4 regions of the Gluconobacter sp. P5B12 genome follow, and region 4 is predicted to be linked to each of the others. Evidence: predicted binding sites of a transcription regulator. Region 4 holds the regulator's gene; each other region holds the start of a gene.
The links. The regulator LexA, encoded in region 4, represses DNA repair genes until DNA is damaged. The targets are predictions, from matches to a motif close to TGTTCTANNTANGTTC.
Positions count from the first base shown of each region.

Region 1 (4,213 bases), on a different contig from region 4:
AGCCGGGCTCAATCCGGGAAATCTGATCCTTGAGAAGACGGAGGATGCGGGGCGTATCCGAGCTCGGATCGGAGGTGCCCACCTGGATGGCCTGGACCGTGCTGTCGACACGCACACAGAGGAAATCGATCTGCCGTGCGCCTTCCCCGCGACGGGACAGCGAGGCGCAGGCTTCCGGCACAAGAGCCTCGATCACGGTCGCAATCGCCTCGGCCGTGGCGATAGGCTCAACAAGCGAGCGCGAGAGCGAGATCCGGTCCCGCAGCTGAACCACGTTCAGCGGCCTGGCCTGACGGCCAAGCGCCTCATCCAGACAGGTGAGAAGCTCCGCGCCGAACCGCTTGGCCAAAGGCGCGCGGGGAAGGGCCGCAAGGGCGCCAATGGTTGTCAGTCCCAGGCGATTGAGATGGGATGCTGTCTCCGGGGCAATCGGAAGGGCCGAACACGGCAGTTGGTCCAGAGCCTGTTTCTGCTGACCGGGCGGAATGACACAGGCCCGGTCGAGGCGGGAGCGTGCCAGAACGCGCGAGGCCGCTGCAGTGTCACTCAAAGCAAGAGAGCAGACATGACCTTTTTCGGAAAGACGCGTCCGAACGAGAGACAGCATCGCCTCTTCGCCGCCATAGAGATGAGCACAGCCGGTTGTATCGCTATAAAGGCCATCGGGCACATCCAGAGCGGGCAGGGGCGACAGCCACAGCAGCCATGAACACAGGTTCAGGAGAGCCGCATCATCGGCGTCTGTGTCCTGCTCGGCGCACAGGAGATCCGGCACAAGGCTGCGTGCCTGGGCCAGCGGTTGGCCGGGTCTCAGCCCCGCCGCCAGTGCCACCGGATTGACGGCTGTGAGCGTCTGGCGGTTGTGCTCAGGCGCGTGCACGACAAGCGGGCGATCGGAAGGGTAATGATCCGACTGGCAGAGCTGGAGGCGCTCGGTGCGCCAGAAGGGAAGCCAGAGGGCGAGAATGCGGCGCATGGTCAGGACAGTCGAGGAGCCAGTGGGCAGGACGTCCTCCGCGCACCCGCAGCAGCGAGACGGAAAGACGGCAGGGGCCGGGAAGCGGTAGAACCAATCCCGGCAGACAGAGAGGGTCTGAAGGGTGAGAGGTGATCTGCCAGCGGGTGGCGCAGGCACAGGGATCTTTTCCAGAGGAGCGGGAGACGCTGACAGGGCGCAGGAAGAAGCCGGTATTTCCGCTGCTTTCGGCGGCGAGGTTCAGACGACGCACTTCTGTCAGGGAGGGAATATGCAGACCGGCTATCACGACAATGGCGCGCTCGGGACCGCGCAGGATGTCCTCGGCGACGGCCAGAACACTGGCGTCATCGCTCTCAACGCAGATCAGGTGCCGGAGCGAGATCACGGCCTGATGCAGTCCCCAGGCATGGAGCTGAGGGGGTACCGCCCCCAGCCAGAAAACAGGCTGGTTACTGCGCGCGAGCAGAGGCAGAAGCAGGGCGAGGCTGGCCCCGATCTCGAGCGGATCGGGCACCAGGATGTCGTGCAGGCTGGCGGTTTTGAAGCCGCCGCCCAGATGGTTATCGACCGGTAGCAGGCCTGTTGGCAGCGCCCGGAGTGTAGAGTGAGGCAGGCTCCGACGCTCCAGGCATCGGACCTGCTCGCGCAGACGCGCCAGCGCGTTCGAAGTCATGACTGTTCTCCTTAACGAGAACAGAAAGAGAACAAAACGCTATCGGATGCAAGCTAAATTCGCGATATCCTGTCTTACTAGCAACACACCGATTATCCGCGAAAATGGGGATATCGAAGATTTGACGACTTCCTGTAGGGTAAGTCCTATGCTTGGAAAAATCCAATAAAAAGGTAGCCGGATCTTACGGTTTAACGGGAAATGGAAGTAAAATAGTGGATATTAGGAAGTTACTCCTCGACCTAGAGATGCGTCGTTATAGGAATGGTCTTCAAAGACTTGGTGAATCGTTTCATGCAGCGAGTAAGCCCTTTCTTCAAGATATTGCTATTATCGAGAAAGAGTTTCGCGACCTCGAAGAGGCCATTTCTCGTGGAGAGCGAACCTGGGAGATAATCGATGAAGACGGGATGGATTGTGGATATGAAAGTGATCATCTGCTGGCGATGATAAGCGATGCAGAGGAGAACCTGATGCTCCTCCGCAAAGCATTCTTAGTGTTAATATATCACCATTGGGAGCGCTCCGCTCAGGTATGGCTAGAGGATCTTCCGAAAAAGCCCAATCATGAAAGAATTGTCACTGCTCTCCGAAAGCGTGGATTCTTCATTCCACCACAATTAGACAAATTGCGAATGATTGCAAATACAATAAAGCACAATAGTAAGTGCGCAGAAGAACTATATCGTTCAAATCCAGAGTATTTTAGTTCGGATGCAAATTTCACTAAGAGAACCACCCTTGAAGGGAAAATGGTTTCTAAGGATCCGGACGACATAGATTGGGAAGGAAACATGCATTTAACGAACGAAAATTTGGATTACTTCATAAAAGTTGTACTCGAATGTGCACTACCGGCCCCTTCCTCGGCAAGCTAGCTTGAGAAAAAATCCATCTTTTCTGGGGAACAGGGAGATTAAGGCTATGGATTTGTGGACAGCCGCTTGAGGCGCCCGCTCACGCCTTCGGGACAGCTCTTACGACCTGACCCGAAGGCGCAGCTCTGCCCACAAGTCCATTGCGCAAACAACAATAGCTTTTATTTCTTCTAATAAAGGAACGCAGCCGCAGCGCTCCGTATTCTTCTCTAAGAGAACTTCGCAGATAAGATATACGGCTTCAGAGCAGACGAGCGATCATGTGTAACCTCTATGCTCAGACGTCCTCACAGGATGAGATCCGCGCTCTTGCGGAGGTTCTCAATGACCATACGGGCAATCTTCCCCTCATGCCGGATGTCTATCCGGATTACGCGGCGCCTATTGTGCGCAACGGGCAGAACGGTCGGGAGCTGGTTCTGGCCCGATGGGGCATGCCGTCGCCTGCCTTTGCCCTGAAAGGCCATAAGGTCGACCGGGGGGTGACGAATATCCGCAATACGAGCTCTCTGCACTGGCGACGCTGGCTGGGTGTTTCGCATCGCTGCGTGGTGCCGTTTACGGCTTTCTCGGAACAGGCGCGCCAAGATGACGGGTCGTTTCATCCGGTATGGTTCGCAGCCGACGAGACAAAGCCTCTCCGCTTTTTTGCCGGGATCTGGACCTCCTGGACCTCGGTACGCAAACTCAAGGAAGGCGAGGTTACGGCCGATTTTTTCGGCTTCCTGACAACGGAAGCCAACGCGGTGGTCGCGCCCTACCATCCCAAAGCCATGCCCGTCATTTTGAAAGACCGGGAAGAGATCGAAACCTGGCTGACGGCCCCCACACCGGACGCCCTGAAACTGCAGAGGCCACTGAAAGAGTCATCTCTTCAGGTTCTCTGAACAGATGAACGATCTAACTGGCCTTCTTTCCCTTGAGGCGGGCGATTAGTCGGGAACTTCGCATTATGGCTTCATCCGCCTGATCCATGGCTGCTGCCAGATCCTCATAATCGAACTGAACCGGATCCAACCAGGTTAGCGGCGGGAGCTGCGTCATCTCGTCCGCCCCGACAGAGTACGCCGTGAACAGATCATTCTTGCGCGGTCGCCCGCGTTTTCGGCCAGGAACGGGTCGCTTGGGCGGTGTCACAATGTCGCTGAGGGATTCCATTACGGCAAGACCGAACAGGCGATGAGCCGCCCGGTGCGTAACTTCGACAACAATGCCCCGGTCCTGGAACACGCTGAGAAGCTGCAGCGCGCTTTTCAGCGACATGCCGAGACGCTCCGCCAGCATGGACGCGGACACGAGCGGCTGGATCGCCAGCACATTGATCGCCTGGGGTGCGCGCGAATGCCGACGTTGCGCGCCGCATCTCTCAAGCGCCTGCATTCTGGCTCGCTCCAGGTGGCGCAGAAGGTCATGCGCCTCGCGGACTTCGGCCAGAAGAGCATCGAGCCACCAGCACAGCCAGAGCTCGATCTCCCAAGGTGTTCCAGGCGAGAGTGCTTCGATGCCGGTCAGGATCAAAGGCGTCCGGAGAATATCATGGGCGTGCCAGTAGCGGCCTAACGCTGCACAGAAGGGAGCACGGGGTCGACCGGACTCCAGCCAGCGATGAAAAGCAATCCCTGCATCAAGGATAGGTCCCCAGCCTGACGACTGCTCGCTCAGAAAATCTTCCGCTTCGGCAAT
Region 1 is NZ_JACRVV010000009.1:115,845-120,057, forward strand. Features, by position in the region: gene KP702_RS14065 (DNA polymerase Y family protein) at 1-976, opposite strand, end outside; gene KP702_RS14070 (ImuA family protein) at 867-1,652, opposite strand; gene KP702_RS14075 (hypothetical protein) at 1,805-2,530, shown strand; gene KP702_RS14080 (SOS response-associated peptidase) at 2,791-3,417, shown strand; gene KP702_RS14085 (hypothetical protein) at 3,431-4,213, opposite strand, start outside.
Region 1: the regulator LexA is predicted to act here: its motif matches at 1,671-1,686, upstream of KP702_RS14070 (ImuA family protein).

Region 2 (4,213 bases), on a different contig from region 4:
GATGATGCCCTGTCTTCATAATGCTTCGCAGCAAATTGTCCTGCCTGCCTAATCATCTGATTTTTCTCCCTTGGAGATCATCATCAGGCAACAAACAGTCAGGTATAAGATCCTATTTTATCATGGTATAAATTGCACCATGCCTACGTCCAGCCGCAAAACTCTTGGTCTGTTTCTTCGCACGCACCGGGAAAGGCTTGCCCCATCAGAAGCAGGATTGCTGACTCCATTACATCGCAGACGCACCCCAGGGCTACGCCGCGAGGAAACAGCTCAACTCTGCGGGATCAGCACGACATGGTACACGTGGCTGGAACAGGGACGCGACGTCTCATGCTCGGCCGCTACCCTGTCGCGCATTGCCACGGCTCTAAAACTGTCCATGACGGAAAGACGCTACCTTTTCACCTTGGCAGAACTGCGAGACCCTCACGGGGATCATACCGCACCAACTGCACCAGCCACACTTCTCAGCCTCCCGGAACAGATCTCCAACCCCGCTTATTTGCTCGATCCCATGTGGAATGTTCTGAGCGCAAATTCCGCAGCCAAAATCCTTTTCGATGTCTGGCTGAACAGCTCAGAGACCAATCAGCTGCGCTATGTTTTTCTGAACCCCCATGCCCGAATTTTCCTTACGGACTGGCTAACCCGCGCTCAGCGGCTTCTGGCCGAGTTTCGGGCCGATACAGTTTCGAGTGCCCGTACCGAACTTTTTCAGACACTTGTCTCAACCCTTCAGAGAGAAAGTCCGGAATTTAACCGTTTCTGGGAAGACCAAAGCGTCCTCCCCAGAGAAGGAGGGCAGCGGAGCTTTCAACATCCAACACAAGGCCTTCTCCACTACGATCAAACAACGTTCATCCCGACAGCTCATGCGGGCTATAAACTTGTCATTCTGTCCAGAAGCACGGCCACTCCGGATTCCACCTTATGAACCCGAACTACACTCTCCGCCCAGCCGATTTTTCCGACCAAGAAACACGCGACCTTTTGGCCCTTCATCTTGCCGGAATGCACGAAAACACCCCTGCTGGACACGTCTTCGCCTTGGATCTGGCTGCTCTCACCTCATCAGATATCGAGGTCTGGACTGTCCACCACCGGGGCCACGTTGCTGGCATTGGTGCGCTAAAACGATTGCGTGCTCAGGACGGTGAGCTCAAATCCATGCGGACTCATCCGGATTTTTTAAGACAGGGCATCGCCAGCAGTCTTCTGGATCATCTCATTCACAGAGCACGCTCTCTGGGCCTGAAAAAGCTCAACCTTGAAACCGGCCAGAATTCCTCTTTCGAACCCGCACTAAAGCTCTACAAGGCCCGAGGCTTTCAACTCGGTAAACCTTTCGCTGACTATCAGGCCTCTAAGTTCAACCAGTTCCTTCATCTGGCGCTCTGAAACGGGCCTTTCACGCATAAAAAAACCGGACTGACACTAGCCAGCCCGGTTCTCCGGAAAATCCCTTAGAACGGGATTTCGTCATCCAGATCGTTATCTGGCGGAGCATCCCAGCCACCGCCCCGACTGCCCGACGCGCCACCTGCGCTACCGCCGCTACTCCGAGAGCCGCCGCCAAAGCCGCCTTCACTGCTACCGCTCCGGCTTCCACCACCAAAGCCACCGCCGTTGTTGCTTCCGCCACCGTAGGACGAACCACCACCGTCGAAGCCACCGCCTTCATCACCGCCACTGCGGTTACTGTCGAGGAGCACCAACTCACCGCGGAAGCGATCGATCGTCACTTCCGTCGTGTAACGCTCCTGGCCGGACTGGTCGGTCCACTTACGGGTCCGCAGTTCACCTTCGAGGTAAACCTTGCGCCCCTTGCGCAGAAAACGCTCAGCCACATCGCCCAGGCGATCATTGAAAATGACGACGCGATGCCATTCCGTACGCTCGCGGCGCTCACCGGACTGACGGTCGTTCCATGTTTCAGACGTGGCGATCGTCAGATTGACAACCTTCCCGCCTGACTGCGTGTTCCGGACTTCCGGGTCCTTGCCCAGATTCCCGACCAGAATCACCTTATTGACGCTGCCTGCCATTCCGTACCAACCAATTTTCTCGAATTGTTCTTTTCATATGATCCTAAACGCCCATCTATAATTGATCCAGCGCCGTTCAGGCGCGTTCCGATTTTTAACAATCGCTTTTCTGCACATTCCGGGGTTTTCGTGAGCTTTCCAGACAATCATTCGATCCGTGTCCGTGGTGCCCGCGCCCACAATCTCAAGAATATCGATGTCACGATTCCCCGTGACTCCCTGACGATCATCACGGGTCTCTCCGGCTCCGGAAAGTCGTCTCTCGCCTTCGATACGATCTATGCCGAAGGTCAGCGCCGATATGTGGAAAGTCTTTCCGCTTACGCCCGCCAGTTCCTTGAACTGATGGGCAAGCCGGATGTGGACTCCATTGAGGGTCTCTCCCCGGCCATCTCGATCGAACAAAAAACGACCTCAAAGAACCCCCGCTCCACCGTCGGCACCATCACGGAAATCCATGACTACATGCGCCTTCTCTGGGCGCGCGTGGGTGTTCCTTATTCACCCGCAACCGGCCTTCCTATTGAAGCCCAGACGGTCAGCCAAATGGTAGATCGCGTCATGGCGCTTCCTGAAGGCACGCGCCTCATGCTGCTGGCGCCGGTCGTCCGGGACCGTAAAGGGGATTGCAAACGCGAACTGGCAGACCTGGCTCGCAAGGGCTTCACGCGCGTCAAAATTGACGGTGAGCTTTACGAAATTGCCGAAGCCCCCGAACTCAATCGCAAGACCCGCCACAATGTCGAAGTCGTGGTGGACCGGATTGTCGTCAAACCTGACCTCGAATCCCGTCTGGCAGACAGCTTTGAGACAGCCCTCGAACTCTCCGACGGTCTCGCCTACGCGGAAGAAGTCAGGCGTGCGGGAGAAACAGCTGCCCCCGCCCACATCGTTTTCTCCTCACGTTTCGCCTGCCCTGTTTCAGGCTTTACGATTGAGGAAATCGAACCCCGTCTGTTTTCCTTCAATGCACCAATGGGCGCCTGTCCGACCTGCGATGGTATCGGTACGGAAACCCATTTTGACGAGAACCTGATCGTCAGTGACGACACCCTGACACTTTCTGAAGGTGTGATTGCCCCTTGGAGTGGTGCCAGCACGGACTGGTATGACCAGACTCTTGCAGCTCTTGCTCGCCATTGCGGGGACACCATGAACACGCCATGGCGAGACCTAAAAGCCGAAACCAGGGATTTGATCCTGTACGGTTCCAAAGAGCCCATCGCCATTCCGTATCGTGATGGCAGCAAGGTCCATACCGTTACAAAACCCTTTGAAGGCGTGCTCAAAAACCTGCGCCGACGCATGGCGCAGACAGACAGCATGTGGGTCCGCGAGGAACTGTCGCGCTATCAGTCAGAAAAGCCCTGCCACACCTGCCATGGCGCACGCCTGAAACCTGAAGCCCTCTGCGTAAAGGTCAATGACCTGAACATCGCCGAAGCATCAGATATGCAGATCCGCAAGGCACTGGACTGGTTTTCCGGTGTTGAAGTTACCCTCACCCCACAACGTGCCGAAATCGCGCGCCGCATTCTTCGCGAAATCACGGATCGCCTACACTTCCTCGATGATGTTGGCCTGGACTACCTCACCCTTTCCCGCGGATCCGCCACACTTTCTGGCGGTGAAAGCCAGCGTATCCGGCTGGCGTCCCAGATTGGCTCGGGTCTGACAGGCGTTCTGTATGTGCTTGATGAACCGTCCATCGGCCTGCATCAGCGCGACAACGAGCGCCTTCTCGGCACACTGGAGCGCCTCAAACGCCTTGGAAACACGGTCATCGTCGTCGAGCATGACGAAGATGCCATCCGTGCTGCTGATTACCTTATCGATATGGGGCCTGGTGCTGGCACGCGGGGCGGAAACGTCATCGCAATCGGCACACCTGCGGAAGTAGCCAAGAATAAAGAAAGCCTGACTGGTGCCTATCTTTCGGGTCGGAAGTTTATTCCAGTTCCGGAAAATCGACGCACCTCGGACAAAACACTCACATTGGTTGGAGCCAAGGGAAACAATCTCAAGGATCTGACCGTGGATTTCCCACTGGGGACCTTTATTGCGGTCACTGGTGTATCAGGCGGCGGCAAGTCCACCCTGGTCGTGGATACCCTTTACAAAGCACTGTCCCGGCAGCTCATGAAATCGAGCCAGTCTCCACTCCC
Region 2 is NZ_JACRVV010000002.1:230,895-235,107, reverse strand. Features, by position in the region: gene KP702_RS05060 (class I SAM-dependent methyltransferase) at 1-56, opposite strand, end outside; gene KP702_RS05055 (helix-turn-helix transcriptional regulator) at 140-937, shown strand; gene KP702_RS05050 (GNAT family N-acetyltransferase) at 934-1,401, shown strand; gene ssb (single-stranded DNA-binding protein) at 1,467-2,048, opposite strand; gene uvrA (excinuclease ABC subunit UvrA) at 2,178-4,213, shown strand, end outside.
Region 2: the regulator LexA is predicted to act here: its motif matches at 2,063-2,078, upstream of uvrA (excinuclease ABC subunit UvrA).

Region 3 (4,213 bases), on a different contig from region 4:
GATTTGAAGGTCACGTTTGAAGCCCATGGTCCGGTGAAGGCCGTAACGCTTGATCCGGACCATGTCATTCCGGACATTGACCGCAGCGATAACCGTAAATGACGCGCCACCATTCCTAACATGCAATGTGTGTCAGGAATGGAAAAACTCCCATGTCCTGCCACAGGCGTGGGAGAAGTAGTTTTTACCCGACCATTTGAATAGCTGCGCGAGTTTCGTTTGATGCCGCGGGTCCCGCATATGAGGAAGGGCCAGCAGACGCTGACAGACCTTCAATCATGTCCATGTTGATATCAATGAGAGCCTGAAGGGATGTATCCGAGTTCAGTGCAACATTGGCGTATCGCATGGACCAGGTTCCAACGGTCGTCAGGTCTTTGCGCAGAGTTGCATCCAAAGGGCAGTCCGTCCGCTGGACCCCTTGCATCAGAATGCCCCAGAGTTTGAGATTGGCAGACAATGCGGCCTGTCGATCTGAGCGTGTTTTTGCTGCCGACAGCAGACCATTAACGTGTCTGAACGCCATGGCTTCCACTTCTCGTGGCGGAAGATAGGTGCCGGACTGGTTCTGGTATTGTGACATGCCATAGGTCACGGACATGATGTTCCTTTACAAAAGGACTGTTTCAAAAGACTCCCGGGAAACGGGAAACTTCTGGAACAGTCCAGGAAGGGGCGCTGGCTTTCATCAGCGCCCCGCCGACATCAACCGCGGAAGAGCGACATGATGTTGGAAGACTGCGAATTCGCAATCGAGAGCGACTGAATGGCCAGCTGCTGCTTCGTTTGCAGGGACGTAAGCTTGGCGCTTTCCGCTGCAAGATCAGCATCCGTCAGGGCGCCCACGCCCGTCGTCAGGGCATCAGACAGCGTGCTGTTGGACGTCTGAAGCTGTGTAACGGTATTGGAAGCCACACCGATGCTGGAAGAAATGCGGCTCATCTTGTTGATGGCGCCAGAAACAGCAAGTTGGACAACGTCCGTGCCGGAAGTGGTCGCTACTGTGGCAGCGCCTGTCGTCCCTGTGAGGCTGACCGACGCGCCTGTCGTAGCTGTTGCGTCGGCGGCGTCGAGATTGCCGCCGGCAATCGTCAGCTTGCCGTCGTTTGCCATCTGGGCGCCGAAACCGGCATTTCCTAGGGCCGTCACCAGCGTTGAAAGCTGGTCACTTGTGGTCTTGGTTGTGGAGGCGTTCGAGACGTTGACGTCCACAACCTGCGTCAGAACTTTCGCATTGCCGTTGGTATCCAGATCACCAACCTTGGCAGCGCTATAGGTCATGTTGCCACTGGCATCAGCCTTGGCAGTGATGGTGTCGCCATTGGTCAGGGAGTACGTCGTCGTACCATCAGATGCCTTCTTGGATGTGGCATCGGCGATTGTCAGCGTGCCATCCTTGTTGACTGCCACGGAGGTGGCAGTGTCTGTCAGGCCAGAAGCAATGGCTGTTCCGACAGATGTTGCAGCACCATCAGTGGTATCGCCCGGCTTTGAGTCCAGAACGAAGGACGTGGTGATGGCCGGGTTTGATGCTGTCGCATTGCTGCTGTCAGCAGAAGACAGGTTCTTCAGGGTCAGTGTCGTGGCGGTCGCGCCAGAACCCGCCAGAGCCGTGACTGCGCTCGTGTCGATCGTGACACCCTTCATATCCGTGCTCAGCCCTTGCAGGCCCAGACCGGTCGAGGTGGCATCAGCACCATTCAGTGTGAACAGGTTGCCATTGATGTCCTGAGCAGCAGAAATCTGCGTGTATTTCACGCTGCTGCTCGTAGAGCCGGACAGCAGGTTTACCCCTTGGAAGGTCGAGTTCGACGTGGCCACGTCGATCTGAGACAGGTAGCTGCTCAGCTGGGTGTTCAGGGTGTCCTGATCTTCACCGTTATTGGCAGCATTCGTGACCGTCTCGGACATGCTGCTCAGAACGCTTGAAATGGACCCAGCCTGCGAAGAGGCCGTGCTGAGAACCTGTCCCGCAAACTGAAGACCGGTCGAGACGCCGGACAGGGCCGAAATCTGGGAATTCATTGTCTGGGAAATGGCGTAAATGGCCGGGCTGTCAGAGGCGGAGCTGACGCTCTTGCCTGTGGACACGGCGTTCTGCGTCTTGCTCAGCTGGTCCGTCGTCTGGTTCAGAACCTGAAGAGCCGACATGGCGGCTGTATTTGTATTGATTGACATGGACATCGAGACATTCTCCGTCGGTGCAGTTTTGCTCCTTCACGATAGGCCTTGAATGGTTAAGGGAACCTGAATCTTCGCCTTTAAAAAACGGCGACAGGGTTTGACAGAAAACAAGCAAACAACCGGTAAATTATAAGCAGTTCTTGCATTTTATAGACGGGAACGAAATAAGAACAATGCATGAAGAAATCTCTGTCTGAACGTCTTGCGATTCTGTCCGATGCGGCAAAGTATGATGCGTCCTGCGCGTCCAGTGGATCGACGCGGCGGGACTCTGCCAAAACGGGCGGTCTGGGCTCCACGACCGGGAACGGGATCTGTCATGCCTATACGCCGGATGGGCGTTGTATTTCGCTGCTCAAGATCCTGCTGACCAATTTCTGCATTTATGACTGCGCCTATTGCATCAACCGCTCATCCTCAAATGTTGAGCGGGCGAAGTTCACGCCTGATGAAGTGATCTGGCTGACGCTGGAGTTCTACCGTCGGAACTGCATTGAGGGGCTTTTCCTGTCGTCGGGGATTATCCGGTCGTCCGATCATACGATGGAGCAGCTTGTACAGGTCGCGCGGGACCTGCGGCTCAAGCATGGTTTCCGCGGATATATCCATCTCAAGACGATTCCGGATGCATCTCCCAAATTGCTGGAGGAAGCTGGGCTGTATGCGGATCGCTTATCGATCAACGTCGAGATGCCAACAGAAACGGGTCTGAAGGATTACGCGCCGGAGAAGGATGCCGGAAATATCCGCCGCGCGATGGGGGACATGCGTCTCAAGATTGATGCGGCCAAAGAGAAGACACATACGGGTAGACGGGCAGGGCGCTTTTCACCGGGCGGCCAGAGTACACAGATGATCATCGGGGCAGATGCCGCGACGGATCAGGATGTTCTGGCCAGTAGCTCGGGTCTCTATGGGTCTTACGGCCTGCGCCGCGTTTACTATTCAGCCTTCAGCCCCATTCCAGATGCTTCAGCGATCCTGCCTGTGCGTAGCCCACCGTTACAGCGGGAGCACCGGCTGTATCAGGCGGACTGGCTCTTCCGGTTCTATGGCTTTGATTTTGGCGAACTGACAGCATCACGGCCCAATGGAATGCTGGATCTGGAGATTGATCCCAAGCTGGCCTGGGCTCTGGATAACCGCGCGCAATTTCCAGTGGACCTGAATCTTGCCTCCAAAGAAATGCTGCTGCGGGTCCCTGGGCTTGGGGTTCGGACCGTTGCCGCGCTGCTGTCTGCGCGAAAGCACACGACAATCCGTCTGGAAGATCTGGCGCGGCTGAACGTCTCCATTAAAAAGGTGCGTCCGTTCGTCAAGGCATCCGGATGGAGCCCCGCGCGTCTGACGGATCGTCAGGATTTGCGGACTCTTTTTCTGCCGGCTCCACAGCAGATGCGGCTTCTGTAAATGCCGGTTACCGTCAGGCTCGCGGATACCAGCGCGTTTGAAGGCTGGCGCGAAAAGGCCAGAATGGCGCTTCAGCGTGACATTCCTCCGGACCAGATCCTCTGGCGCTATCCTGAGGTCGATCTGGATCTGTTTCACGCGGCTGAAAATCAGACGTTTGAAGGCGAAGTCGTGCGGGATGTTCGCCTCAAAGCATCGAGCCTGCCCCTTTTGAAAGATGTTCTCTGCCACTCCAGTGCTGAGCGGTTCGCATTAGCTTACCGGCTGCTCTGGCGTCTTCAGAGTGATCCGAACCTGTTGTCGGTGGTGACAGATCAGGATGTGGCGCAGGCGCGTCGCATGGTGCATCAGGTTCGCCGGGCGGCCCATAAAATGACGGCTTTCGTGCGCTTCCGGGAGCAGGGAACGTCGGAGACGGGTCGGCGGCGTTTTCTTTCCTGGTTTGAGCCGGACCATCATGTGCTGGAAAAAGTCTCTTCTTTTTTCGCGGGCCGTTTCGCAGATATGGACTGGATGATCCTGACGCCGCGCGGCTCTTTGCGATGGGATGGCGAGACGGTACATTGCTCTTTCGAGCCCTGTGAAAAGCAGGTGCTTGATGATGACGTGGATCAGCTCT
Region 3 is NZ_JACRVV010000002.1:356,450-360,662, forward strand. Features, by position in the region: gene KP702_RS05650 (M1 family metallopeptidase) at 1-102, shown strand, start outside; gene KP702_RS05655 (flagellar biosynthesis regulator FlaF) at 185-601, opposite strand; gene KP702_RS05660 (flagellin) at 706-2,178, opposite strand; gene KP702_RS05665 (putative DNA modification/repair radical SAM protein) at 2,362-3,594, shown strand; gene KP702_RS05670 (UdgX family uracil-DNA binding protein) at 3,595-4,213, shown strand, end outside.
Region 3: the regulator LexA is predicted to act here: its motif matches at 2,342-2,357, upstream of KP702_RS05665 (putative DNA modification/repair radical SAM protein).

Region 4 (4,213 bases):
CTCGCGGTTGCCAAGGCGACGGCAGAAGAGCTGGAACTGCCGCTCTATCGTTATGTCGGTGGCGTTTTCGCGCACACGCTTCCGGTTCCCATGATGAACATCGTGAATGGTGGCGAACACGCGGATAACCCGATCGACATTCAGGAGTTCATGATCCAGCCAGTTGGTGCGCCGACGTTGGCTGATGCCGTGCGCATGGGGTCTGAAATCTTCGCCGCTCTCAAGAAGGGTCTGTCTGCTGCTGGTCACAACACCAATGTTGGTGATGAGGGCGGATTTGCTCCGGGTCTGAAGTCTGCCGATGAAGCTCTGAGCTTCATTACGAAGTCTGTTGAGGCTGCTGGGTATCGTCCGGGCGATGACGTGACGTTTGCCCTCGATTGTGCAGCGACCGAGTTCTACAGCAACGGCCGCTACAATCTTAAGGGTGAAGGCAAGGAGTTCGACTCTTCAGGCATGATCTCCTACCTCGAAGATCTTGCCAAGAAGTATCCGATTGTCTCCATCGAAGATGGTCTGGCTGAGGACGACTGGGAAGGCTGGGCTGAGCTGACCTCGCGCCTGGGTGATCGTCTCCAACTCGTTGGTGATGATCTGTTCGTGACCAATCCTGAGCGCCTTCGTCGCGGCATCAAGGCCAAGACAGCGAACTCCCTGCTCGTGAAGGTCAATCAGATCGGCACACTGACGGAGACGCTGGAAGCAGTCGAGACAGCCCACAAGGCTGGCTACACCTGCGTTATGAGCCATCGTTCTGGTGAGACTGAAGACGCCGTCATTGCTGATCTTGCTGTTGCTACGAACTGTGGTCAAATCAAGACGGGTTCCCTCTCCCGCTCTGACCGTACGGCTAAGTACAACCAGCTGATCCGTATTGAGCAGCAGCTTGGAAGCGCAGCCCGTTATGCGGGTCGCAGCATTCTCAAGTCCGCCTGATCAACAAACGCCGGCCTCCATTTGGGAGGCCGGTTTTATAGGCGCGTTAAAATAATCTACTGTCTTGAACAACAGTGATTGTTTCGCAGCCTCTCTCTGAGCTAGGCTGTTGGGAAGTTTTCAAGCCAAGGGAGCCTGTTACCCCGCGTGAGACCCGTCAGACTTATCAAACGTGCCATCCGCGCGGTTGCTCCCCCTGTGCTCTTTCTGTCCCTGACCGCTTATTTCGGGTGGAACGCCCTTCACGGCGCTCATGGTATCCGTGCCTATCAGGATCAGCTTGTGCTTCAGCAGCAGGCCATCCAGGCGCAACAGGATGCCAAAGATGAGCAGGCGGTGTGGCATCGTCGCGTGCTTGCGCTCAAAGAGAAGGCTCTTGATGCCGACATTCTGGACGAGCGTTCACGTGCCATGCTTAATCTGACGCGGAACGGCGATATTGTTATCCCCTATGGACCACACGACAAACTTTTCTAAGAGCCGCTTCAGGCTCTTTTTTTATGTTTGGTGAAGTTTTGTTTGCCGGAAACTGAGCCAATAAAAAAGGCGACCCGAAGGCCGCCTTTTTTAAAGTCGTATGATCCGCGAGATCTTACTTGATCTTGGCTTCGCGGAAGGTCACGTGCTTGCGGGCAACCGGGTCATACTTACGGACTTCCATCTTGCCCGTAGCAGAACGTGCGTTCTTCTTCGTGACGTAGAAGTAGCCGGTGTCAGCCGACGAGACGAGACGGATCTGAATAACGTTGCTTTTTCCCATGATACCCTCGGGCTTGCGCCGTCCTGATGCCGCTCGCAAGTGCCAAAGCAGCAGGTTGATCTAGTTCGGCGCAACATGCTGATTTGTATGTCTCAGGTCAAGGCTTTCTGAAGAAAATCCAGGGATAAGGTGTATTTTTCCGCAAAAACCCGCGTTTTCTGCCGGATAAAAGCTTTATTGATGCCCCGTAGATATCCTTGCAGGTGGACAAAGGGGAACCTATAAGGAACAAAAGAGCTCTGCATACGATTATGCAATGTCTCGATCTTCAGATTTTGCCTCCACCGAGGCGCATGGGAGCGCCTGTATGCTGACGCGTAAGCAGCACCAGCTTTTGCTATACATTGACGAACATCTTCGGCGGACGGGCTATTCCCCTTCCTTCGATGAAATGAAGGACGCCCTAGAGCTTCGTTCCAAATCAGGAATTCATCGCCTCATCTCCGCCCTTGAAGAGCGTGGCTTTCTGCGGCGCCATCATCATCGTGCGAGAGCGCTTGAAGTCCTACGTCTGCCTCATATGGGCCTTGAGGCCCCGGTTGTGGATACCGTGGCTAATCCGGCGCCTTTCGTTCCAACAGTTGTTGAGGGTGGTCGTCAGGATCTTCCCGGGACATTTTCCGAGGCGCCTCGCTCTCCCGTTGAAAACACAAGCGTTCAGCTTCCACTTTATGGACGCATTGCTGCCGGCCTCCCTATTGAGGCCTTGCAGGATGATAGCGCACAGATTCAGGTGCCATCGTCCCTGCTCGGCACTGGAGAGCATTATGCTCTCACAGTCGCGGGTGATTCCATGATTGAAGCTGGCATTTTGGACGGTGATGTTGCCATCATCCGTCGCGGCGAAGTGGCGGATAATGGTCAGATCGTTGTTGCGCTGATTGATGATCAGGAAGTGACCCTCAAGAAGCTGCGCCGTCGTGGTTCTACGATTGCTTTGGAAGCCGCTAATCGGGAATACGAGACACGTATTCTGCCTGCTGCGCGTGTGCGCATACAGGGGCGGCTGGTCGCCCTTTTCAGGCATTACTGAAAGAACTGCCTTGTCGGATTAATGCTCCGGCAAGGCAGATAATTTCTGATGATTATTTATTAGGAACTGACGGTACGCCGCGCACGACGCGGACTTTACCGTCAGGAGCGATCAGAGTGCTCGTTCCGTCCCCATTCGGGATGATGATTGTTTTGTCGGGGTTTTTGTTCAGGAAGCGACCAGCATTATCCGGAACGCTCGTCGGAAGCGTAGGAATAAAGTGACTGCGATCTTCCGAAACGCCCCGCATTGCGTCGATCTTCTCACCGACGGACATGGTATCGCCTGACTTCATCTGCGGCCCAGATACGCCAAGAGCACCGGCACCGGCGATGCCGCCCATGAAATTCTTGTCGAGTGTGGCGCCACCAAAATACGTGGCTGGATCGCCGAGAGCCTTATTAAATACGCTGTCAGGGTTTACCACGTCTTTAAGGGTTGGCAGAGGCTGAGGTGAGCCAGGCCACATATTCCCACCTTCTGGCAGGATTGGTGCAGCCGCTACGAATTCACCGCGTGCTCTGCGAAGGTTCTCACTATCGCCATGGGGAGCATTAGGGTTACTTCCCGACCACAGCGCGGTGTCATTGAAAAACTTACCCATGCCCGCACAGCCGCTCAGGGCCAGAGGTAATGCCAGTAGAGCGGCCTTACGCATTGTGTACTCCCATAAGGTCGATCCCTGAACTCTAGCTGTCATAAGTTAAAAGCGCCAGATGACGAGCCGATAACTGCAATAATAATCACGGCTAGTCCAGATCAGGAGACGATCTTTGAAGACTTGCGCGGCTGAGAAGCCATCATTCGGGTGAGCCCGGCAGTGAGGTAACCCCACCCGCTCAGAACTGTTGGGATAACTGAAATCCAGAGCAGAATACCACCGATCAGTGTGGCGGGCAGGAATGAGATATGCAGCGTGACTGCAGCTTTGTCTCCCCCGATCAGAAAACCGATCGCGACCATCTGAATGCCGGTCTTCCATTTCGCGAGCCGAGTGGATGGAAGTGTTGCGCGCTGGGAGGCCATGTATTCACGTAGGCCACTAACAAGAATTTCGCGCAGCATAATGATGATGGCCGCGTAGAGGGAATACACTGGGAGTACTGTCAGGCCTGCCAGTGCGAGCAGAAGTGCGCCAACAAGGAGCTTGTCAGCAATCGGGTCCATCATCCGCCCTAACTCGGATAGCATCTGCCACCGACGTGCCAGGGCACCATCCAGATAATCCGTAATGCAGGCAGCCGTATACACAACGCAGGCCGCAACGTTACCGAGTGCGGAATGCAGCGCCAGCAAAGCAACCAGAACAGGAATGGCCGCAATACGGAGCAGAGTCAGGACGTTTGGCAGATCAGTCAGCATCACGAAGCAGTCTAGAACAGTTTATCCGTCTCCGGTATGCGCCAATCCGCTCTGAATGTGTGTATTTTTTATGCCAAGCCGGTGTTCAAAGGGAGACCTCACGGAATTGTTAGCTCTGTGTC
Region 4 is NZ_JACRVV010000005.1:74,394-78,606, forward strand. Features, by position in the region: gene eno (phosphopyruvate hydratase) at 1-936, shown strand, start outside; gene KP702_RS10135 (septum formation initiator family protein) at 1,084-1,413, shown strand; gene rpmG (50S ribosomal protein L33) at 1,529-1,696, opposite strand; gene lexA (transcriptional repressor LexA) at 2,004-2,729, shown strand; gene KP702_RS10150 (hypothetical protein) at 2,782-3,387, opposite strand; gene pgsA (CDP-diacylglycerol--glycerol-3-phosphate 3-phosphatidyltransferase) at 3,489-4,091, opposite strand; gene uvrC (excinuclease ABC subunit UvrC) at 4,201-4,213, opposite strand, start outside.